Regions from separate parts of the Brevibacillus sp. TJ4 genome, predicted to be linked through region 3. Evidence: riboswitches for the same ligand, from Rfam matches in the RefSeq annotation. Region 3 holds a riboswitch; each other region holds the start of a gene.
What was found. A riboswitch is a leader RNA that binds a small molecule or an ion and turns the genes downstream of it on or off. The one in region 3 is predicted to bind S-adenosylmethionine.

Region 1 (5,964 bases), 610 kb from region 3:
GCTGGCTCAAGGACAAATACGGCATCTCGTGGCAAATCTCTCCTGCCGTGCTCGACGACATGATGACCACAGGTACACCGGAACAACGGGCTCGCATCACACTGGCGTTTTTGGAGATGAAGAAGTTTGACCTGGCAGAGCTGCACCGGGCTTTTGACGGAAAGTAAAGCGTCAGGCAGGGAAAACCCGCCCCGAAAACCACTTCGGAGGCGGGTTCTTTTTCATGTCTCGGCCGTCACACAAAAAAAAGACGCCCGTATTCGAGCGTCTTCGTCTGTTTCCTTATTCGCTGTACTTGTCGTACGCACTGGTCAGCAGATTGGCAATGGTTTGCAGATCGTTGTTTTCAATCTGGTGGCGTTCGATCATGGTCATAATTTTGCCGTCCTTCATAATCGCAAAAGACGGGGAAGACGGTGCATAGCCTTCAAAGTATTCACGTGCTTTCGCAGTCGCTTCCTTGTCTTGTCCCGCAAATACGGTGTACAGATGATCCGGTTTTTTCGGGTGGTTCAGGGAGTGAACGACAGCCGGGCGAGCCAGTCCTGCGGCACAGCCACAGACGGAGTTGACGACGACCAGCGCCAGACCCTTGGCATTAGGAAGGGTTTGCTCTACTTCTTCCGGGGTGCGCAGTTCCTGAAATCCGTTGCGTGTCAATTCGTCACGCATCGGCTGGATTACTTGGCTCATATATGCTTCATACGACATCATGGGCAATCTCTCCTTTAGAAAAAATAGCGATTAAGCCATTACCACCATTATACCCCGTTCCTCTGCTGAGGAGAATCGGGAAGTGTGCAGGCTTACACTTCCATCAAAATGGTCAGGATCATCGGATTGCGGCCGGTCTTTTCATAGATGAACGGCTTGATCACTTCGTTGATCTGCGCCTTCAGCTCTGACCATTCCTTGATCTTCTTGTCCAGCGCTTCCTGCAATCGCTGGCGAACGAGCGCAGTCGCTTCCTGGATCAGCGACTCCGAACCGCGTACGTAGACGAAACCGCGGCTGACGATGTCCGGTCCAGTCAGGATTTTGAAGTTTTTCATGTCCAGGCTGACGACGACGACCATCAGTCCGTCTTCCGCCAGATGCTTGCGGTCGCGCAGGACGATATTGCCGACATCGCCCACTCCGCTGCCATCGATCAGGACGATACCTGCCGGCACTTTGCTCAGCCACGCCTTTTCCCGGTTGCAGTTGAGCACGTCACCGTTGTCCATCAAGAAGATGTTGCTCTCCTCGATGCCCACTTGCTGCGCCAGCTTGGAGTGGGTCTTGAGCATCCGGTACTCCCCGTGGATCGGAATGAAATAGCGCGGACGGATAAAGTTGAGCATCAGCTTCAACTCTTCGCTGCTGCCGTGTCCCGAAGCGTGAATGTCGAACACGTGGCTGAGGACGACATTTGCCCCTGCCCGGTACAGCTTGTCAATCGTGCGGCTTACGTTGACCGCATTGCCCGGAATCGGCGATGCGGAGATAATCACCGTGTCCTCCGGATAGATCGAAACGGTGCGGTGCGATCCGGAAGCGATCCGGGTCAGTGCTGCCATCGGCTCCCCTTGGCTGCCCGTGCAAATGATCAGCACCTGGTTGTCCGCGTAGTTGTCGATGTGTTTAATATCAATCAGCATGCCCTCTGGCATCTGGATGTAGCCGAGCTCTTGCCCGATGAGAAATACCTTTTCCATGCTGCGTCCGATCACCGCTACTTTGCGGTTGCACTCCTGGGCGGCGTCTACCACCTGCTGGAGGCGATGCACATTGGAAGCAAAGGTAGCGAGGATGATTCTGCCCCGTGCCTTGCGCACTACATCGAGAATCCCTTCGCCGACGGTTCTCTCCGACATCGTGAAGCCGGGGCGTTCACTGTTGGTGCTGTCCGACAAGAGAGCAAGCACGTCGCCGCTCGCCCCGATTTTGGCGATTTTCCCGAATTCCGTAGTCTGGCCGACAGGCGTCATATCAAATTTGAAGTCACCGGTATGAATTACGATGCCTTCTGGTGTGTGCAGGGCAATTCCGAACGAATCCGGAATGCTGTGATTGGTGCGGAAAAAGGTAGCCTTCAAGCGGTCGAAAGGAATCTCCGTGTCCTCGGAGATGGGGATCAACTCGACATCGTTTTGCATCCGATGCTCTTCCAGCTTGGTCTTGACCAATCCGAGGGTCAGCCGTCCGCCGTAAATCGGCGCCTTGATCTGTTTCATCACATAAGGAATCGCGCCGATGTGATCCTCATGGCCGTGCGTCAACAACAGCGCCTTGATTTTATGCTGATTGGAGATCAGATAGGAGACGTCTGGGATCACGAGATCAATCCCGAACATCTCGTTCTCCGGAAATTTTACCCCACAATCAATGATGATGATCTCATCCTCGTACTCGACACAGTACATGTTTTTTCCGATCTCGCCGAGTCCGCCCATCGCGAAAATCTTAACGTCGCTCAAACTTGTTCCTCCTAACGTCATCGTGCATGATTTTGGAAACCCGAACCAAGCATGCCATTTCTATTGTAACACATTGTAAGCAATTCGTTTCATCTAGTGTTGACAGATTCTGGTCCAAACAATGCCGACTCATACAAAACGCCCACTTGCTAAACTGGTGCTCGCAAGTGGGCGTTGCACAATCTTTCTTTAGTCGGCCAATATTTTCATTTCCTTGAGCATCAAATCCATGTCCATATCGGCTGCCATGCCGTACGCTTGGCGCATATTGCCGTCTTTGTCGACGAGAAACATGCGCGCGGTATGGGTGATCGAATAGCCGCTCGGAGAGTTGTCATCCGGCAGCTTCATCACAGCCATCCCAAAATCCTGGGTGACAGCTTCGATCGCCGCTTCATCTCCGCGCAGGAACTTCCATCCGCTCTGATCGGCGCGAAATGTCTCCGCATACTCCTGCAATACTTCTGCGGTGTCGTACTCAGGGTCAAAGGTGATCGTCAAAAATTCCACCTTGTCCCCAAACAGATTTTCTTCCTTCAGTTTATCCTGCAGCAGTGTCATGTTATAGGTGGTCGCCGGGCAAATGTCCGGGCAGTTGGTGAAGATAAACTCGACCAGGCGGACTTTCCCCGTGCTTTCCGAGAAGGTGTACGTCGTGCCATCGATATTTTCCAGCGTAAAGTCACTCATCGCCTTCAAGACGGGAATCTGCTGCTTTTGCATGTACGGATAGCCCAAAACTCCGATAATGGCCAGAATCAGCACCCCAGCCAAGACAGGAAACCAGATTTTTTGACCCGGTTTTTCCTGTTGCATCTGTTCTCCACTCACCGCTATTTCCTCCCCCTGTATCTATATCTATGTCTCTATTCTACTTCTTTTTCACCGGGCCAGGCGAGCATGCCGCCTACCATGTTGGCAGCGTCGAATCCCTGGCTGCTCAAAAACTGGGTCGCCGTATGGCTGCGCGCGCCACTGCGGCAGACGAAGACGACGGGCAGCGATTTGTCCAGTTCATGCATGCGATGCGGCAAAAAGCTGAGCGGAATCAGCTTGGCCTGCTTGATGTGTCCGGCGTTCCATTCGTCTACCTCGCGCACGTCAATCACTTGCACCGGTTCGTTCGCTTCCAGCTTTTCCAGCAGTTGTTCCGGCGTTATTTCTTTTACTTGATCGTCCATTGGTTATTCCCCCTGAAATGGTATTTCCATCGATGTATGTAAAGAGCGATTGGTTTTTTTCCACTACTCATCATATCACAAGCCCTTTTGATTTTCTAATCGCTGACTGCATTGCCAATCCCTCAAAAACCAACCTGAAAACTTACGTATTGTTGTTGACATCCAGTCATTATTTTCTTACAATTGTGACAACAATTAGAGCAAGACCCAGCTTTCATCAAGAGCGGTGGAGGGACAGGCCCGATGAAACCCGGCAACCAGCATGGAGCATGCAAGGTGCCAATTCCTGCAGAATCGAATCACGGATTCTGAGAGATGAATGTGCGCACGGGATGACCGGAGCCTTCTTCTACTCAGGAGAAGGCTCCGTTTTTACTTTTACCTTCAATCGGAAAAGGAGAGATCTTGTCATGTCAGAAAAACAGTGGAAACCAGAGACGATCGCCATACACGGAGGACAGACGGTCGACCCGGCGACAGGCTCGCGCGCTGTGCCGATCTATCAGACGACCTCGTTCGTGTTCAATGACACGGAGCATGCTGCCAACCTGTTCGCGCTCAAGGAATTCGGAAACATTTACACACGGATTATGAATCCGACCCAGGACGCCTTTGAACAGCGCGTCGCCCTGCTTGAAGGAGGCGTGGGCGCACTTGCAACCGCTTCCGGGCAAGCTGCGATCACGTTTGCGATCCTCAACATCGCCCAGGCTGGCGATGAGATCGTCTCCTCCAGCAGTCTGTACGGAGGGACATACAACCTGTTCGCCCATACCCTGCCGCGCTTGGGGATCAAGGTCACCTTCGTCGATCAGTCCAATCCGGAGAATTTCCGCGCTGCCATCACCGACAAGACAAAAGCTGTCTTTTGCGAAACGATCGGAAATCCGCGCATCGACGTAGCCGATTTGCAGGCGATCGCGGCCATCGCCCACGAAAACGGCGTGCCGCTGATTGTCGACAACACGTTCGCGACCCCGATCCTCTGCCGTCCATTCGAGCATGGTGCCGACATCGTCGTCCATTCCACGACCAAGTTTATCGGCGGGCACGGTACCGCGATCGGCGGCATCATCGTAGACTCGGGCAAATTTGACTGGAACAACGGAAAGTTCCCCGGACTGACGACTCCGGACCCGAGCTACCACGGTGTGGTGTACACGGAAGCGGTCGGGCCTTTGGCGTACATCATCAAAGCGCGGGTCCAACTGCAACGCGACATCGGAGCAGCCGTCGCGCCGTTCAATTCCTTCCTCTTCCTGCAAGGGCTGGAGACGCTCCATCTGCGGATCGAGCGGCACAGCGAGAACGCGCTCGCCGTCGCCCGCTATCTCGCTTCCCATCCCGGAGTGGAGTGGGTCAACTACCCGGGGCTGGAAGGGGACAGCCAGTATGAGCTGGCGCAAAAATACTTGCCAAAAGGTGCCGGAGCCATCCTGACGTTCGGGATTCGCGGCGGTGTAGCGGAAGGCAAAAAGCTGATCGAATCCCTGCAACTGTTCTCGCATCTGGCAAACGTGGGCGATTCCAAGTCGCTGGTCATCCATCCGGCCAGCACGACCCACCAGCAGTTGACCGAACAAGAACAGGCTGCTGCCGGCGTCACTCCGGGAATGGTCCGCTTGTCCGTAGGAACCGAATCGATTGACGATATTATCGGCGACCTGGAGCAAGCCTTGAAACAGGTAGCCAACGTAAGCACGGTCTAACAAACAAAACATCGAAAAAAGCCCCGTCGCGACAACTACTGGCTGCGACGGGGCTGCTTTCATTTCCTGTCCTTGGATTCGTTAAAATGCGCGCAAATACTGCTGGGGAAGCTCGATTTCGCCAGACAGCTCGCGAATCGCATGAATCGCCCAGTACGGGTCGCGCAGCATTCCGCGTCCGACAGCGACCAGGTCGGTGTCTCCGTTGCCGAGAATCGCTTCCGCCAACTGCGCATCCTCCAGGCGGCCCACTGCGATCACTGGCACGTCGAGCGCTTCCTTGATCGCACGCGCGAACGGAACCTGGTAGCCTGGATGCACACCCGGACGGCCTCCGGAGCCGATCGGTCCTTCTCCTCCGCTCGACAGGTGGAAAATGTCCACACCCGCTTCCTTGTACCGCCGGCACAATTCCGTGCTGTACTCCAGCCCGTAACCGCCATCCACATACTCAACAGCAGACAGACGCATGATCAGCGGCATGTCCTCCGGGATTACCTTTTTGACCGCTTCGATCACTTCCACGCCAAACAGGGCGAGATCGCGTCCGTACTTATCATCGCGCTTGTTCGTCAGAGGGGATTGGAACTGATGGATCAAATACCCGTGGGCACC
Region 2 (5,964 bases), 550 kb from region 3:
GCCTCCTGCGCCAGGTAAAAGCGCTCATGCAAAAGCCGGCCGTAATACGCCGTAGCCCAGGCCACAAAAGGCAGCGGCAGCAAGGCTGCTACGGTCAGCTTCCAATCGATCGTGATCATCATCACACTGAGAGTCAACAGCGTCATAAACAGCGAATCGACCAGAGTCAGCACACCCACACTCGCGGTCTGCTCAATCGCCGGAATGTCGTTGGTGGCGATCGCCATCAAGTCGCCGCTGCGCCTGCGCTGGTAAAAGGAGGGCGTCATCCGCGTCAGATGGGAAAACAGCCGCTGTCGCAAAATTCGCTCCAAAATCAGCGCTCCTCCGTTCAGCAAATACCTCCAGAGAAAGCGCATCGCGTAGAGGGAAAACCCAAGCGTCAGCAAAATCAGCACATTTTGCGTCAAAATAGCCGGCGTCAACGTGCCGTTGCGCATGCTGTCGACCATCTGGCCGATCAGACGCGGCGGCCACAACATCAGCACATCTATCAGAAACAGACAGGCGATCCCTATCGTATAACGCTTCCAATATGCCCGGAAAAACCAGGATAATTCTCGTAATATTCGCATAAAGCTCACCTCATGGAAGTTGCATGGCCCCTGTAAAAAAACAAAAGGAGGAGCGTCAAAAGTTACGTCCTCCTTCACTTCTAACATCGTAATTTACCAAATTTTCCTTGTCAATAAGTTTTGTTTTTCCACCCCGTAGCTCCAGCCACTCGCTGCGCAGCATGCTGTAGACGGCGTGATCGACGTAGTGATCGTACAAAAACTCGTTGCGGCGCATGACTCCTTCCAATTGAAAACCGAGCCGCTCGGGAATCGCCCTGCTCCTGGCATTGCCGGTCGCTGCTTGAATCGTCAGCCTCTCCAGCTTCCAGGAGCCGAAGATCAATCGATCCATGTACGTCACGACAGCCTGCGTCATCAGCCCCCTGCCTTGAAACTGGGAGCCCAGCCAGTAGCCGAGCGACGTCTTTTTGTTGATCCAGTCGATGTTGTGCACGCCGAGCGTTCCCGCCAGCCGCCCCTTGTACCAGATGCCGTAATGCGTGCCCTGGTTGTTGTTGTGCTGGTCGATCGTCATGGCGATAAACTGCGCGCTATCTTCCACCTTTGTATTGTAATCGAGCCACGGCAGCCACTGGCGCAAGTAGGCGCGATTGGTGTCAATCAGCCAGAACATCTCGCTCGCATCGCCTGGCTCCAATTGCTTGAGAAACGAATCTTCGGTCATCGGCAGCACTCTCATCCCCATGCTCCTCTCTATTCCGGGTCGATTGCTGATGCAGGCTGTTCCGGCATCGGCACATTCTCTCCATTGAGCACGACATGCGGTACGATTACTGCCTTCAAGGAAGCAGCCACCGGGCAGTATTGCTCGCTCTCCAGCCTGATCGCCTGCCAGATGCGGGAAGGGACCACTGCTCCCGTAGCGTGAAACGTCAAGTGAACCTCCGTGATCGCTCCGGGAGTATCATCGCTGCGCAAAGCGTCCGCTTCGATCTGCAACGATTCCAGTTCCTGCCTCATTTTTTTCAAAATATTCGTTACGCCCATGCCCATGCAGCCGCATAGCGCTACTACCAACAACTCCATCGGACTGTTGCCAGTCGATCCCTCGCCGATCTTCGCGCTGGAATCCATCATTACGCTATACCCGCTCGGTCCTACCGCCCGAAACTGCTTTTCGCCCAGCCATTCCGCCTTTACGCCAATGCTCCTTTTTGCCGTCATGCTTTGCCGCCCCCCAGCTCTTTCCTGATTACTTTCCTTATTATATGAATACCTCCACTCTAGTAAAAACAGCGACCTCCTGCAAGAGCCAGGATGTCGCTGTTCGACTTTTTTACCGTTTGCTGTTTTGAATCTCTTCCGGTTTGAAAATGCCTGTCTCGGTCACAATCGCGGTGATGTAGCGAGCCGGCGTAATATCGAAAGCGGGGTTGTACACCTTGATTCCATCCGGTGCGACCTGCTTGCCCAAGCCATGCGTAATCTCCTCGCCGGGACGTTCCTCGATCGGAATGTCTGCTCCTGTCGCTGTCTCCAGGTCGACCGAAGAAAGCGGAGCTGCGACGTAAAACGGAATTCCGTGAGCCTTCGCCAGAACAGCCACGCCGTAGGTGCCGATTTTGTTGGCAACATCTCCGTTGGCTGCTACCCGGTCCGTGCCGACAATGACTGCCTGCACTTTGCCCTGAGCCATGACCATCGCCGCCATGTTGTCACAAATGAGCGTGACATCGATGCCTGCCTGCTGCAATTCGTAAGCGGTGAGACGGGAGCCTTGCAGCACGGGTCTGGTTTCGTCGGCGTAAATTTTCAGATCCCATCCGCGCTCTTTGGCCAGGTAGAAAGGAGCTGTCGCCGTCCCGTACGCAGCGGTTGCCAGCGCCCCCGGATTGCAGTGGGTGAGGATGCCCATACCGTCTTGCAAAAGCGTCAGCAAATGCTCGCCAATCGTTCGGCACACTTCCGCGTCCTCCCGCTGGATCGCCAGTGCCTCGTCGAGAACAGCGGCCTTCAGCTCGCCTACAGCTTTTCCCGCTTCCTGCTGCACGCGATTTTTGATCCGCTCCAGCGCCCAAAAGAGGTTGACAGCAGTCGGGCGGGATGTGCCCAAATACTCGGCCTGCCGGGTCAGCTCGCTCCAGAACGCTTCCTCGCTCGCCGCTTCACTGTTGCGAATTCCCAGATACAGTCCATACGCTGCCGCCATCCCGATCGCCGGCGCTCCGCGCACCTGCAAATGGCGGATCGCCGCCCATACCTCTTCTGCGGTCGTCAAGGTCAAATAAACCGTCTCCACCGGCAGACGCGTCTGGTCCAGCAAGACCAGCGCATCTCCTTCCCATTTGACCGGTGACAATGCTGTGCTCGTCGTCATACAATCGCTGCCCCCTCATAGTATCTCGCTGTAACGGTGCGTACCAGATCGGTGATGTCTGTCGAGGCTTGCACATTGCCGCGTTCGAGAATCAGCGCTTGCCCGATCTCCAGAGCCAAACGCTCGGCTTCTGCCCTCGTCTGGTCGTCCTTGATATCGTTCAGGTCCGCTACACCGGCAAGACCGATGACGCGTCTGAGGATTTTGCAGCCTGCATATCCGGCAGTATCCTGAATCAGGCGATTGACGTAGCTCTCCCACAGACCTTCCACATGGGCGCTGCGTTCCTTCGCATGCTTGTGCCACAGTGAGACGAATTGCGAAACGAATTCCGTCCATACGTTTTCCACCGTTTCCAGCAGGTACTCGCGGTACGCTTCGCGCTTTTCCCGATCCGGCTGCAAGCCGTGCTGACCGGCGAAATTGAGCAACAGGTTGGCGATCACCGCTCCGATGTCGAAGCCGATCGGCCCGTAGTAGGCGAATTCAGGATCGATCGCCTTGAGACTGGTCGGCGAGATAAAGATGCTGCCTGTATGCAGGTCGCCGTGCAGCAGCGCTTCAGCACGTGTCAAGAAATCGTATTTCAGCTTGGCAATTTCCAGCTTCAGCGGCTTGTTCTGCCAGATCTCTTCCACTTCCCGGCGAATCAGCGGGTTGAAATTGTTGGTCGGCGCGTCTTCATAAGGGTCAGTAAATACCAAGTCTTCTGTAATCTTGCACAATTCGGGATTGATGAACCGTCCGACGAGCGCCTTTTTCTCGTATGGATGCGCACCCAGATCAGATGTGTAAAACAGCGTGTAGGCGAGAAAACGACCAATCTGCTTGGCGAAAAGCGGGTAGGTATTGCCCTCGATCAACCCTCTGCGCATGATCACGTGGTCCCCGACATGCTCCATCACGGTCAGGGCCAATTCCTTGTCGAAGTGATACACTTGCGGCACCAAGTCTGGCACGTACTTGTGCTGGAGCTGCAACGCTTCGCTCTCGATCCGCGCACGGTCCACCGTAAGCGGCCACGATTCGCCGACTACCCGCGCGTACGGCAGGGCCTGCTTGACGATTACTCTTTTTCCTGTCGCTTCCTCGCGAATGTCAAATACAAGGTTCAGGTTTCCATCGCCGATCTCCCGGCTGGAAAACTGCGCTCCCTCGGAAAAAAGCCCGGGAATTCCTTTGACGTACTCGACCGCTTCTTTCTCCGTTAGTGCACGATATGCCATGCTTCCCATTCTCCCTTCGTTCCTGTCGATTTCCTATGTTCCCAAGCTGTATCATCCAAATGTTCAGGTGGTGCAAGCCTGTTCAATCAACGCCAATAGCCAATAAAAAAACCTCTTTTCACGAAGAAAAGAGGTTTTGTACGTACACGTAATGTTGCAACGTGAGTCTCCCCCTTATCTTCCAGACCACTTTTGTTTCTGCAGGAATTAGCACCGTGCATGCGCTATGCGTACAGCCAAAGCTGCTACAAGCGGCATGTCGGTTGCCGGGTATCATCGGGCCAGTCCCTCCACCTTCTCTGGATAAGGTATCCAACATATGCGGTTTTGATTAGTTTGAATCATACAACCATGATGCGGAGACTGTCAACACCCATTTTGGGACAGATGCCCCCTAGCGGCTGTACTGACGCCCCGAGGCTGGCGGCATGTCCCAGTTCCACCAGTCCACCTCTCCCAGCATGGCAGCAGTAATGGACGGCTCTTCCCTGAGCGCAAGCAGTTCCTTCGTAGGTCCGGTGATGACAGCGCCGTAAATGCGCAGTCCGTTCTCCCGCACATACTCATAGCGCTCCTCGATCGCGGGCTCGTTGTACATCAACTGTCTGGCGATGCTCGTAGCCATGCTTTTCTTCTCGACGAGAAATTTCATCTCGTCCAAAAAGGCTTGCTCCCTGCGCTCTCCCTCGCCGTTTTCGAGAATCGGTTTGTCGCCGTAATGAAGCTCCCTTTCAGCAAATCCCCATACATCTCCTGCGGACAGCAGCACGTTGCCTGCACTCTCATCGTGATCCTTTGCCTCCTGACCCGTATCGACCGCAAACCAGATAGACTGGTGCTCATCTGCACCGAGATGGCGAGAGATGAGCTGCTGATACTGCTGATACGTCAAAAAGCGGTCGAAGGAAATCGCCAGTTGCGATACCGTTCCTTCCGGCAGTGTGTCCATCGTCTTCCAGGCGGAGCTGCGCAGATAATCTGTCTCTTCACCGGCTGACGCCTCTGTCGGATAGCGGAAAAACAGCTTCATGTCTCTGGCGCCATTCGTCCATTTCGGCTGTACCTGAACATTCCACAAAACATTCTTGCTCTCCAGATAGCCTGCATTGCGCTGGCTGTTGCCTACGCTCTCACGCAATTCCATCCGGATGTTGCCGTAGAACAGGCCAATCTGCGATCCGCTGCTGCCGACACTGACACCCGGCTGGGTAAAGTTGAAGACGCTCTTCACAACCCGGTGCATATCGTCGTAAATGGGGTAGCCAAACAATACATTGGCAAACCAGATCACCACGCCGGCAAAAAATGCGATCCCCAGCGTGAAGCCCGCATTGCCAAAGCGCATCCGCCACTTTCCCCGGCGCAGCAGAAGCTGCTGGCGCTCCTCGGGAAGCCTGACCTCCTCTGTCGTCGGCCGTACTCCCTCCTCTTCACCCAGAAGCAGGCGCTCCATCCGCTCTGCGTACTCCTCGTCGCGCAGCAGCTCTTCCCGCAGCCGCTCTTCCTCGTCAGCAGGCAGCTCGCCTCGCAAATAGGCCAGCATTCGCTTTTCCCTGTCTTCGTTCTCCCTATTCGTCATCCCGATCACGCTCCTTTATCTTTCGCAGCTTCTGCCGCCCGCGAAACAGTGCCCGCTTGACATCTGTCGTCTCCACGGCAAGTACCTCGGCGATCTCCGCGTAGCTCAAGTGCATGGCAGACAGGACCACACACTGCCTTTGCAGCTCCGGCAAAGACTCCAGGTACAGGATGGCTGTATCCATCTGCTCCTTTGATACCAAAGCATCCTGCGGGTCTTGCGCATGGCGGTCAGCCTGCTCCGGCAACCATCCCGTCAACTGCA
Region 3 (5,964 bases):
CCTACGGTCGGAAACGTCGCACGTCCGGCGATAATCGTCTCGGGAATGCCGTATACTTGCAGCGTAATTTCCGTAAACACGCCCAAGGTACCTTCGGAGCCGACGAAAAGCCCTGTCAGGTGATAACCGGACGAAGATTTGGCGGACAGGCCGCCGGTACGCATGATGCTGCCGTCTGTCATTACCACTTCCAGATCGCGTACCTGGTCACGCATGATCCCGTAGCGGACGCTGGTCGTTCCGCTGGCGTTGGTCGCTGCCATCCCGCCGATCGTGGCATCCGCTCCCGGGTCGACAGGGAAAAACAGGCCGTGCCGCTTCAAGGCCTGGTTCAACTGGTTGCGCGTCACTCCTGGCTGGACACGCACGAGAAAATCATCTGGACGAACCTCCACAATGTGATTCATATGCTGAAAGTCGAGCGAGATGCCCCCTTCCAGCGGGATACTGTGACCTTCCAGACTGGAGCCTGCGCCGAACGGAACGACGGGGATGCGATGTTCATTGGCGTATTGGAGAATGGCCGCTACCTCCTGTGCAGAGGTCGGAAAAACGACCACGTCAGGCAAGACGGGCTGATGATGGGACTCGTCGCGGCTGTGCTGCTGCCGCATGGTCTCGTTGGCTGTAGCGCGCTCATCTGCGGTCAGTCGTTTCAAATCGGCCAGCCATTTTTCTGGATCTCGCTTCATCGTATATGCTCCTTTTCTGTATGGAATAGGTGGATATGAAACGAGAACCTCCACCAAAAGGGTAGAGGTTCCCGGTGCATTACGCGCCTTTTTTCAACTTTTTCGCTGCCCAGTTGCCCAGCGACTGGAGAGCCTGTACCAAGACGATCAGGATAACGACGGTAATCAGCATGACTTCAATATCCCACTGCTGGTAACCGTAGCGCAGCGCCAGGTCACCAAGACCGCCGGCCCCGACTGCACCAGCCATCGCTGTCGCACCTACGAGACCGATCGTCGCGATCGTCAGGCAGAGGATGATCCCCGGTCTTGCTTCGCGCAGCATGATGCGGAAGATAATTTGCGAGCGGGAAGCGCCCATCGCCTGATACGCTTCAATGACGCCCCGGTCAACCTCCAGGAGCGCTGTTTCCATCAGTCGCGCGATATACGGTGCGGTGTAGACGATCAAAGGAACAATTGCCCCCTTGATCCCGATCGAAGTACCCACGATCAATTCGGTAAACGGAATAATTGCCACCATCAGAATGATAAAGGGCAGCGAGCGTACAATGTTGATCACTACGTTTAGCGTGTGGAAGATCCACTTGTTGGGGAAAAGGTGATTGCCTTGCGTGATCACCAGCAAAATCCCCAACGGAATGCCGATTAAGGTAGCAATAACGAGAGAAAAGCCCACCATGATGACGGTCTCTTCCAGTGACCGAACAAACACTGGGGTCATTTGCAGTAAACGGTCCATTAGTTGACAGCCTCCTCTCGTGCTACGATGTCTACCTTGTATACGGATTCCCGCAAGAACGCTATGCTCTCTTCGACGGCTTTGTCCTCACCGGAGATGTGCAAAAGCAAAATCCCCAATGCCGTGCCCTTGATCGAGGTGATCGAACCGTACAAGAGATTGGTGCTTACCGGAAAGCGTGCAGACAGTGTGCCCAGCACCGGATCGAGCGCCGCATCGCCGCGGAACGCCACGCGCAGGATGCGAGCCACTGGTCCTGTTTGTTTGATGTTGCTCAAAATTTCGGCAGGCACTTCATCGTCAAAGATCGTCTTGATGAAGTTGCGTGTTGTTTGCTGCTGTGGATTGCTGAAAATATCGAGCACGGAGCCTTGTTCGATGATCTCGCCGTTTTCCATAATCGCTACACGGTCGCAGATTTTCTTGATAACCTGCATCTCATGGGTAATCAGCACAATCGTCAGGTTAAACTTGCGGTTGATGTCGAGCAGCAGCTCCAGGATCGATTCGGTCGTCTGCGGGTCGAGAGCCGATGTCGCCTCATCGCACAGCAGGATCTCGGGATCGGTAGCCAAAGCACGGGCAATCCCTACGCGCTGCTTTTGTCCGCCAGACAATTGGGAAGGATAAGAGTTTGCCTTATCTTCCAGACCAACCAGTCTGAGCAAATCTTCTACCTTGCGCTTGATCTCGTCCTTTGGCACTTTGTTCATCCGCAGAATCTCTGCTACGTTGTCGAAGACATTGTAGGAGGAGAGCAAATTAAAGTGCTGAAAGATGATGCCGATCTTTTTGCGCGCTTGACGCAAATTCTTTTCATCGAGAGACAGCATATTCTGACCGTTTACCACGACAGAGCCGCTCGACGGCTTCTCCAGCAGGTTGATCGTACGGAGCAAGGTACTTTTCCCCGCTCCGCTGAATCCGATCACACCGAAAATTTCTCCCTTTTCTACGTTGAGCGACACGCCTTTCAATGCTTCTACCTGCTTGTTCCCAACCGTAAACGTCTTGCGGATATCGGTAAGCTGAATCATCGTTTACAAAACTCCTTGCTCAAGTATTTGCCTTACCAGGACGGCAGGACAGCTCCATCAAAATTCTCATCGATAAATTTCTTCACTTCTTCAGAGCGATACACTTCAATCAATTTTTGGAGATTCGGGTTATCTTTATTTTCATCTTTGGCCGCGATAACATTCACATACGGCGAATCAGATGTCTCGGCGAAAATCGAATCGGTTTTCGGAGAGTAGCCGGCTTCCATCGCGAAGTTGGTGTTGATGCTGGCGATGTCTACGCTGCTCAGGGAGCGTGCCAGGAAAGCTGCTTCCAGCTCTTTGAATTCCAGGTTTTTCGGGTTTTCCACGATATCGAGCGGAGATGCGGTTTCTCCTGCGTCTTCTTTCAGCTTGATCAGGCCAGCCGCTTCATACAGCTTCAGCGCGCGTCCGCGGTTGGTCGGGTCGTTTTGTACGCCAGCGATGCCGCCATCTGGAATTTCGTCGAGGCTTTTGTACTTGGCGGAATACAACCCCATCGGGAATGTTACCGTATTGGCCACGATCACGAGGTTTGCTTTTTGGTCAGCGTTGAATTTCTCGAGGAACGGAATCGTCTGGAAGCTGTTTGCATCCAGGTTGCCCGATACCAATGCCTGGTTCGGCTGCACGTAGTCGTTGAATACAACCACGTCAACGGTCAAGCCCTCTGCTGCCGCTACTTCTTTGACCTTGTTCATAATCTCTTCGTGCGGTCCAGCGGTCACGCCTACTTTAATGGTGTTGTTCTCTCCTTCTGCCGGTGCCGCGCTGTTGCCGCCGCAAGCGGTCAGCAAGGATGCTGCGAGCAAAAGTGACGAGAGCAAAATTCCTGTCTTTTTCATGTACGTTTCTCCCCTTTTTGGTATCTCTTTCATTTGCTTTCGATATTAGAAAAGCCCCTTCCCGAAGGAAGAGGCAAAAAGCACAGAAAAATGGCTCGTTCCCTCTCTTATCTTCCGGAAAATAATTTCCGCTGGATTTGGCACCATATCGAACAGATAGGTTGCCGAGGTTTCATCGGGCCAGTCCCTCAACCTCTCTCTATAAGAGATGACAGGTTATAAAGTTTGGAAAGATTTGTATCCTTATCACCTTAGTAGGTCTTCAATCCGTTTGGATAGTAGGATTATATAGTGAAGTTTGAGAGGTGTCAATCTTTTTTCACGGAACATGTAGAAGACAATCGAATAATGGCGAACGATTGAACAGGGGAAAAGAATAACATTGATCAAAATACGAATGTTTTCTTGATTTACGCGTAGAACATTTGTATAATGGGGAACGTGAAAAACTTCAACCCTACTCTCGCGGGTGATGCTATGCCTATACAGGACACAAGTGAAAGCAGGAAGACGCTGTCTCATATCTACAACGAGATAGCCAAGGAGTTGTTCGGTTTTGGGACAACTTTGCTGAGAGTCACCATCGAGAACAACATCATTACCTTTTACGCGAAGCATCGTCGTTCTCCGCGTTCTGCTGCTCTGGAAGGGGAAGCGCCAGCCTTGAAGCTGGAGGTCGACTTCCGCATGTCGCTTCTGTACAAAAAACGGCTGCGGGAACGAATCGAGGAAGAGATGGGTTTGCCGATGGAGGCTGTGCTGCGCGATTACGACGCCGCCACCCAATGGGCAATCACCAATATCATCCTCGCAGAAGACAAGTAAATAGCGATTCATGCCTGCGGATTTTCTCTTTTGATCTATCTTAAGGGAAGACCACAGTCTTGAATAAACGGGTGTACTTCTCTTTGTTTACGAAGAAGAGTGTTCTTGTTTAGAAGGATTCATTATTTCTAACCAAGGGTGCTTTTCTTTTTCTTTTTTATTCATTAGAAAATGGGGGAGATTCATTTATGAAAACTTTCGTACGCACCATGCTGTCTGTATCTGCACTCTCACTGGCGCTGGCCGGCTGCGGTTCGAGCGACCAAGGCCAACAGCCGCAAGAGGGCGCGACTGGAGGAGCTGCACAGGGAGCACCGACCAAACTGGTCATCTCGACCTGGGGCTTTTCGGAAGACTTTTTCCGTGAAGAAATTTACGCTCCTTTTGAAAAAGAGCATAACGTGGAGATCGTCCTGGAAATCGGGAACAACGCAGAGCGCCTGAACAAAGTGCGCCAAGGCAACAGCAACGTCGACCTGATCTACCTCTCCGACTACTACGCTCAGCAAGGTATCGAGGATGGCCTGTTCGAGACAATCGACCGCAGCCGTATTCCGAACCTGGAGGAAATCTACGACATCGCCAAAGCGCCACTGGGCGAAGAATACGGACCGGCGTACACGGTTGGCCAATTCGGGATCGCCTACAACCCGAACCTGATCGAGACCGAGATCAAATCGTGGAGCGACCTGTGGAATCCTGAACTGGCGGGCAAAATGACGCTGCCAAGCATCACTTCCACGACTGGACCGATGATCCTCGATGCTGCTTCCATGGTAGCGGGCAATGAAACCTTCAATGAAGACCAGGCATTCGCCAAAATCAAGGAACTCAACGATGGCGTGGTCAAGTATTACGACAAAACATCCGAGTACGTGAACATGTTCACCCAGGAAGAAATCGCAGTTGGACCGATCATGGAAATGTACTTCAAAGATATTCAGGCAGCCGTTCCAGACGCGAAATTCGTCTCTCCTGAAGAAGGCGGCTACGCTGTTATGAACACCGTCAACATCGTCAAAGGCAGCAAGAACAAAGAGCTGGCCGAAGAGTTCATCAACTACCAGCTGAGCAAGGAAGTACAAGAAAAGGCAGCCAAAGCGAAAGTGGACTCTCCTGTACACAAAGGGCTGACGTTGACCGAAGAAGAAGCACAAGGCATCACCTACGGCGAAGAAACCATCAACAAATTGCGCATGCTGGAAATGAAGATGGTAAACGACAACTCCAAAACATGGATTGATCGCTGGAACCGCGAAATCATTCAATAAGGCACTGACGCTGGCAGCACAAGGGTATATCGGCAAAACGCATATACCCTTGTGTTTTTCGCCAGGTGCAAGCAAACCGTAGAGCAGGGGGAGAGTGCGCATGAAAAAAATCGTGCTTGATGTGGACACTGGAGTCGATGACGCGCTTGGCATTATCTTGGCAGTAAAAAGCGGCATGTTTGATGTTCTCGGCATTACAACCGTAAACGGCAACGTCTCTCTTGCCAAATCTACGGAAAACACGTGCAAAATCCTCGACTTTATCGGGGCTGATGCGGGGATTCCGGTAGTTCGCGGAGCGTCCCAGCCACTTTTGCGCCACGTGTACTTTGAGCATCGGATTCACGGTGAAGACGGCCTGGGCGGCGCCCTGCGCGATTTTTCCGCAAGCCGGCAGGCACAGGACGGGTTTGCCCCTGATTTTATGATCGAGCAGGTAAAAAGCCATCCCGGTGAAGTGACCTTGATTATGACTGGGCCGCTGACCAATCTGGCGCTCGCTATCAGCAAGTACCCGGAGCTGGTACATCAGGTCAAGGAAGTCATCTT
Region 4 (5,964 bases), 380 kb from region 3:
CAGTTCCGTATTTGTAGACGAGATCGAACAAACTCCATTTTTTTGCTGTTTCCACATTACTCACCTCCGCTGGCGTAATACATGATTTTCTCCTGTGTCGCCTCGTTGCGCGCGAATTCCTTGACGATTTTCCCTTCGCACATGACGAGAATCCGGTCGGCGATCCCGATTGCCTCTGGGAACTCGCAGGAAAAATACAAGACGCCCTTGCCTTGTTCCGCCAGCCTGCCGATCAGCCGGTAGATGTCGCTTTTTGCCCCGATGTCCACACCTTTGGTCGGCTCGTCAAACAAAAACAGCGATGCCTCGGTATCCAGCCATTTTCCGATCGCGACCTTTTGCTGGTTTCCGCCGCTGAGCGAACCGACCAACAAATTGCTGTCGGCTGTCTTCACGCCTACCCGTTTGATCAGCTCGTTCGCCTGCAAGGTCTCCAGGCTGTTGCGCACGAACCCGAATACCGACCATTTGGCGAGCGTCGCGACGGACAGGTTGTGCTTGACCGACTCCTCGACAAAAATGCCTTCCTTGCGCCTTTCCTCCGGCACGAGTACGATGCCCGATTCCACTGCTTGCTTGGGAGAGCGCACCTGCAGCTTCTTGCCCTTCATCGCCAGCTCGCCCGCCTCCAGCGGGTCCGCGCCGAACAGCAGCCGTGCCAGCTCCGTCTTGCCTGCACCGACCAGGCCGACGATACCCACGATCTCCCCTTCGCGCACGCTCAAGTCTGCACCGCGAACCTTGCCGCCCCGGATACCTTTTGCCTCCAGCAGCAGCTCGCCAATCGGCACCTCCAGCTTGGGAAACTCCTCGGAAAAACTTTTGCCCAGCATATGCGAGATTACTTCGTCCATATCGGTCGACTGCGTCTCCCCTGTAAACACGCGCTGTCCGTCACGCATCACTGTAATCCGGTCGCAGATTTGAAAAATCTCCGGCAGGCGGTGAGAAATGTAGATAATCCCTACACCTGCTTGTTTCAATTGATCGATGATGCGAAACAGCCGCTCGCTTTCCCGTGTACTCAGCGGCGCGGTCGGCTCGTCAAAGATGACGAACTTGGCCTGCTGGGCAGCGGCTCGGGCGATCAAGATCAACTGCTTTTCCGACAGCGTACATTCCTCCACCTGCTTTTTGACCGGAATGACAAAGTCAAAGTCCTTGAGAATCGCCTCCGCCTGGTCGTAGAGCTGCTGCCAGCGGATCAAGCCTTTTTCCTTGGAGGCGACCATCTGATCGAGCAAAATGTTCTCCGCGACACTCAGATACGGAATCAGAGCGGTATCCACTTCCTGATAGACGCACTGCACGCCGAGTTTTTTGGCGTCCTGCGGAGATTCGATGCGCACCTGCTGGCCCTCGATGGAGATCGTCCCTTCATCCGCCTGATAGGCGCCGGTCAAAATCTTCATCAGCGTGCTCTTGCCTGCCCCGTTTGCTCCGAGAAGTGCGTGTACCTCGCCCGCCTTCACCTCAAAATCAACAGAGCGAAGCGCCGGGACTCCTGAGAATTGTTTGCTGATTCCTGTCATGTTCAAGTGGGACATGGATACACCCCCTTATAATAGGAAGATTCCCGTCCATTGACGACAACGGCGGGAATCTCCAGTTTTGCACGCGCCTTGCTTATTTACCCCATTCGGTCACGTATTCCGACAAGTCGCCCATCGTAACCTTTTTGTCGGTCGGCAGGTCATCCTGCTTCACCAGCACCGGATTCAACTGCACTTTGTCCGGCACCTGCTCCCCGTTAATCAGCTTGAACACGGTTTCTGCGTGTACACGGCCGATGTTGGACGGGTCTACGGCTGCTGTCGCTTTCCACGGGGAATCGGCTTCCTGCATCAACTGCAAGTCTTCGTCGCTCAGGTCGATACCGTATACTTTGATCTCGGTGCGTCCAGCTTGCTGGATCGCGCGAGTAGCTCCTTTGGCGAATTCATCCCAGGCTGCCCACACCGCAGTAATATCCCCTTTGTTCGGGTATTGGCGCAGGATCGCTTCCATTTGCGATTGCGTGTCCAGGGCGGTGTTGTTTGTCGCGCTGCCGAATGCGGCAATTTCCTTGATGTCCGGATATTTCTTCAGGAATGCTTCATAGGTAATTTGACGTTTTTCCATCGGGGCAAAGCCTGCGACCCAGATTTTTACGATATTGCCCTGACCGCCGATATCTTCAGCCATCTTTTCGAGGCTCAGCTCTGCCAGCTTCTGGTCATCCTGCTCTACGACAGGTACGCCCGGAATATCGATGTCGGTGTCGAAGAGGACCACCGGAATGTTTTTGTCAACCGCTTTCTGTGTACCTTGCTGCAGCGCTTCTGCCGTACCGTGGTCGATCAGGATGCCGTCAAAATTCTGGTTGACTGCTGCATCCAGATTGGAAGCCATTTTCGACAAGTCAGTATCGGCATTGAATACGGTCAGTTGGCCGCCGTTTCTCTCTACTTCTGCTTTCACGCCGTTGATGTACTGGGCGGAGAAAGTACCCACGTTTTGGCGCATGACCAGCGCGATTCGCTTGCCTTGTTCTTCGGCTGGCGCGGCGCCATCCCCGCCTGCTCCGGTGCTGCTGCCTCCGCTGCCGCCGCTTCCGCAAGCCGTCACCAACAGGGACAGCCCGACGACCAAGGAACTAATCACACTAAAACGCTTTTTCATATCGATTTACCCCCTATTATTCGTTCTCTGTACCGCAGGGAAGGGAAAGTACCGCGCAAAAAAGCCTCTTTCATATCAGAAAGAGGCTTCAATCAGCTTGATCTTCACCTCTTATCTGCCAGGCAAGTCATACGCTCACCTGTAGGAATTAGCACCTTGGCACGCAGTGTCGTCGACCGCACGTGCTAGGTTGCCGGGCTTCATAGGGCCAGTCCCTCAGCCTTCTCTGGATAAGAGAAACAGTATTTTTTGAACCTTCATACCAATCTATACAGAATATAAGGGAAAGCGTATCCCGCTGTCAACGGCTAACTTCATTTTAACAACTAGTTACAATATTCAGAAAGAGATTGCCTGTTTTGTGTTGAACTAAATTGGAAAATCGTTATATTCTGCGCAAAAAACGGTGATGCCTCGTGCCAATTGTAAAAGAAGTGATCCTGCAACTATCGTTCACCCTTATTCCCTTTGTCTTTTTCCACCTCTATTACCGCGACAAGGCCACCAATTACAGCCGGCGCTTCATACTCGGCACCAGTACTCTCTGCCTGTTTTTGGCGATGAGCTTCTCTGCCAGCGTTGTCGAAGGCATCATCTTCGACATTCGCTACGTCGTGCTGTTCTTTGCGCTCGTCTTCGGCGGCATCAAAATCGGACTGATCGTGATGGCGGAATTTATCGCGTATCGCATGTACCTGGGCGGGGAAGGAGCTCTGGCAGGTATTCTTATCGTGATCTACAACTTTTTCCTCTCCATTCCCATCGCCAATCTGTACCGGCAGCATCGCGGGGCTATGGTGACGCTTGTGGTAGGCATCTTTTTCTCCATCGAGCCGCTGATTCTGACCTATTTGTTCTTCCCGGACTATGTGATGGAACATTTCCTGTTCCACATTTCGGTCATTCCTGTGCAAAATTGTCTCGGCACCTGTCTGCTGCTCACGCTATTCAAAAAGTCAGCAGAAGAGAAAAGCGTGTTTTTGCAACATGCCCAGAACGAAAAAATGACGACGATGAGTCATGTCGCGGCTTCTCTCGCTCACGAGGTGCGCAATCCGCTGACGACCGTAAAAGGCTTTCTCACCCTGATTAAGGAAACGCCGGACGATACGGCCAAGATCAGCCAGTACATCACCATTTGCCTGCATGAAGTGCAAAGAACCGAGTCCATCTTGTCGGAATATCTCTCCATTTCCAAACCGATCACCGCCCGGAGCGAACGCGTGAACGTGTCGGAACAGCTCGTGCTGATACGCGAAGTGATGATACCCTTTGCCAATATGAACAACGTCGAGCTGATGCTCTACAAACCAGATACACCCCTGTACGTGACAGCCAACCCGGACGCCTTCAAGCAGGTGCTCGTCAATTTTATCAAGAACGCGATCGAAGCCTGTTCGGATACCCAATTCGGTCGCGTGACCCTGACGCTGCACTCCGTCGATACCGACATCATTCTGGAAATCGAGGACAACGGAATCGGCATGGACCAGGAGCAGATCAAACGCCTCGGCTCCATCTACTTTTCCACGAAAACGTCCGGCACAGGTCTCGGACTTACCTACTCGTACCGCGTGATCCACCTGATGGGCGGACAGATCGCGGTGAACAGCAAGCCAAACGCCGGAACCACCTTCATCCTCACTCTCCCCCGGCAGGCGGAAACCGCGGGATGAGATGAAACCCGCCGCCCTTGCAGATCGTATACAGTTCCATACAAAAAGGGTGAGGAGAGATTGCAGTGATTGAGATGCGCGGGGGGAAAGACCTCAAGTATTCCAGTGAATTGCCGGCGTGGAGCAAATATGCGCACGCCGCGCTGTTTGCCTTTTTGGGACTCGTCTGTCTGGCCTTTTTGGGCGCAGGATTGTACATGCTGACAGTTGAGGATAACTGGACGGTCTCTCTTGTGTTTTTCCTTTGCTTCGTACTTTTCATCTGGGTGATCTGGTTCGGCTCCCGCTTTCTCAAGCTTCAGTATACGTTTCTCGTACAAACGGAACTGCGCGAAGACGGCTATTACACGCTGGTCATAAACCGCAAGACCGGAGAAAAAGAGGAAAATCTGATTTCCTTTTCGCAAATGAGCGAGGTGCTGATCGGGAGGCTGACTCGCTATGTTTCCGTCGCTGGTCAACATCACCGAGGATACTACGCCAATGGCGCGAGAATCATCATGGTCTGGCGCGACGAGCAAGGCCGGACGCAGTATGCCATGTTTTCCGAGAACAGACAGGACTATCTGGATCAATGGATCCATCGCTTCTACGAACAGCAGATACCGGTGTATACCACCGAGGAAAATCTGAACCGCGTCCAGCACACCCACCTGCCGGAGGCATATGAACAGATTCCAAAGGACGCGCACAGTGGAAAGCCGTTCTTTCGTACCGACTTCCGTACGAATGATACGGCGGCTGACTGGCAAAGCGAAGGAATGAGAAAACAGGAGGCCGTCGAGCAGGCGCGTAACGATGCAAAATTCTTCCGTCCGGTCTTTCTCGCAACGATCGTATGCAACTTCCTGGTCGCTTGCTTGTGGATGCCGCACTGGCCGGTTGAAGACGGCGTATTCAGTGACAATGCCCCGACCTTCCTGATCGTGCTGCCCAATATTTTTTTGATCGTGTGCTCACAGTCGTACTGGCGAAAACGTACGAAATGGTACCGTCCGCTGCTGGATACGCTCATCCTGCTCGCAGTTCAGACCTGCGGCATGGCAGCCTCCCTGCTCTACCGGGATACATCTGCCACTCATTTTGAAGCTCTGGCAGTCGATGCAGTGGCAACAGGCATCTTTTTGTGCATTGTTTTTTTCGTCATCCGCATCGCCACTCGCAAGCGGAAAGTCCCACAGGCAAAATAGTCCTCTCCCTGCATAGCAGACGATATTGACAGCAAAAAGCGGTTATTGCTATAAAAAAGAAAGAATAGCACTCAAGGAGACAGAGTGCTAACCATGCTGCTATACCTGTCCATTCATACCCCAATCTCGATTCTGGAAGGGAGAGCGAATGTTTTTCTATGGAAAAGAAGCAGTTTCAAGCCGAATCCAAGCGACTGCTGGAGATGATGATCAACTCCATCTACACGCAGAAAGAAATCTTTCTTCGCGAGCTGATTTCCAACGCCAGCGACGCGATTGACAAAATCTACTACAAGGCCTTGAGCGACGACAGTCTCGTTTTTGACAAAGATCGTTACTACATCAAGGTGATTCCCGACAAGGCAAACCGCACGCTGACCATCCTCGACACGGGGATCGGCATGACCCGGGAAGAGCTGGAAAGCCTTTTGGGGGTC

Region 1: linked by a shared signal. The riboswitch ahead of ACAF76_RS19180 (homocysteine synthase) and the one ahead of ACAF76_RS00700 (MetQ/NlpA family ABC transporter substrate-binding protein) in region 3 are both predicted to bind S-adenosylmethionine.
Region 2: linked by a shared signal. The riboswitch ahead of mtnK (S-methyl-5-thioribose kinase) and the one ahead of ACAF76_RS00700 (MetQ/NlpA family ABC transporter substrate-binding protein) in region 3 are both predicted to bind S-adenosylmethionine.
Region 4: linked by a shared signal. The riboswitch ahead of ACAF76_RS02390 (sugar ABC transporter substrate-binding protein) and the one ahead of ACAF76_RS00700 (MetQ/NlpA family ABC transporter substrate-binding protein) in region 3 are both predicted to bind S-adenosylmethionine.

What each region holds. Positions count from the first base shown of each region.
Region 1 covers NZ_CP185865.1:3,892,539-3,898,502, forward strand. Annotated here, with positions in the region: gene ACAF76_RS19155 (VOC family protein) at 1-167, shown strand, start outside; gene ACAF76_RS19160 (BrxA/BrxB family bacilliredoxin) at 283-714, opposite strand; gene rnjA (ribonuclease J1) at 807-2,480, opposite strand; gene ACAF76_RS19170 (SCO family protein) at 2,649-3,290, opposite strand; gene ACAF76_RS19175 (rhodanese-like domain-containing protein) at 3,326-3,640, opposite strand; SAM riboswitch class I at 3,852-3,962, shown strand; gene ACAF76_RS19180 (homocysteine synthase) at 4,051-5,349, shown strand; gene ACAF76_RS19185 (NADH:flavin oxidoreductase/NADH oxidase) at 5,431-5,964, opposite strand, start outside.
Region 2 covers NZ_CP185865.1:697,244-703,207, reverse strand. Annotated here, with positions in the region: gene ACAF76_RS03220 (ABC transporter ATP-binding protein) at 1-575, opposite strand, end outside; gene ACAF76_RS03215 (GNAT family N-acetyltransferase) at 631-1,257, opposite strand; gene ACAF76_RS03210 (OsmC family protein) at 1,272-1,742, opposite strand; gene mtnA (S-methyl-5-thioribose-1-phosphate isomerase) at 1,855-2,895, opposite strand; gene mtnK (S-methyl-5-thioribose kinase) at 2,892-4,121, opposite strand; SAM riboswitch class I at 4,293-4,431, opposite strand; gene ACAF76_RS03195 (anti-sigma factor) at 4,516-5,700, opposite strand; gene ACAF76_RS03190 (sigma-70 family RNA polymerase sigma factor) at 5,690-5,964, opposite strand, start outside.
Region 3 covers NZ_CP185865.1:149,446-155,409, forward strand. Annotated here, with positions in the region: gene ACAF76_RS00685 (FAD-binding oxidoreductase) at 1-692, opposite strand, end outside; gene ACAF76_RS00690 (methionine ABC transporter permease) at 772-1,434, opposite strand; gene ACAF76_RS00695 (methionine ABC transporter ATP-binding protein) at 1,434-2,471, opposite strand; gene ACAF76_RS00700 (MetQ/NlpA family ABC transporter substrate-binding protein) at 2,504-3,319, opposite strand; SAM riboswitch class I at 3,424-3,527, opposite strand; gene ACAF76_RS00705 (DUF2294 domain-containing protein) at 3,797-4,144, shown strand; gene ACAF76_RS00710 (ABC transporter substrate-binding protein) at 4,333-5,415, shown strand; gene ACAF76_RS00715 (nucleoside hydrolase) at 5,516-5,964, shown strand, end outside.
Region 4 covers NZ_CP185865.1:526,265-532,228, reverse strand. Annotated here, with positions in the region: gene ACAF76_RS02400 (ABC transporter permease) at 1-55, opposite strand, end outside; gene ACAF76_RS02395 (sugar ABC transporter ATP-binding protein) at 57-1,547, opposite strand; gene ACAF76_RS02390 (sugar ABC transporter substrate-binding protein) at 1,627-2,661, opposite strand; SAM riboswitch class I at 2,770-2,898, opposite strand; gene ACAF76_RS02385 (ATP-binding protein) at 3,078-4,337, shown strand; gene ACAF76_RS02380 (hypothetical protein) at 4,403-5,527, shown strand; gene htpG (molecular chaperone HtpG) at 5,686-5,964, shown strand, end outside.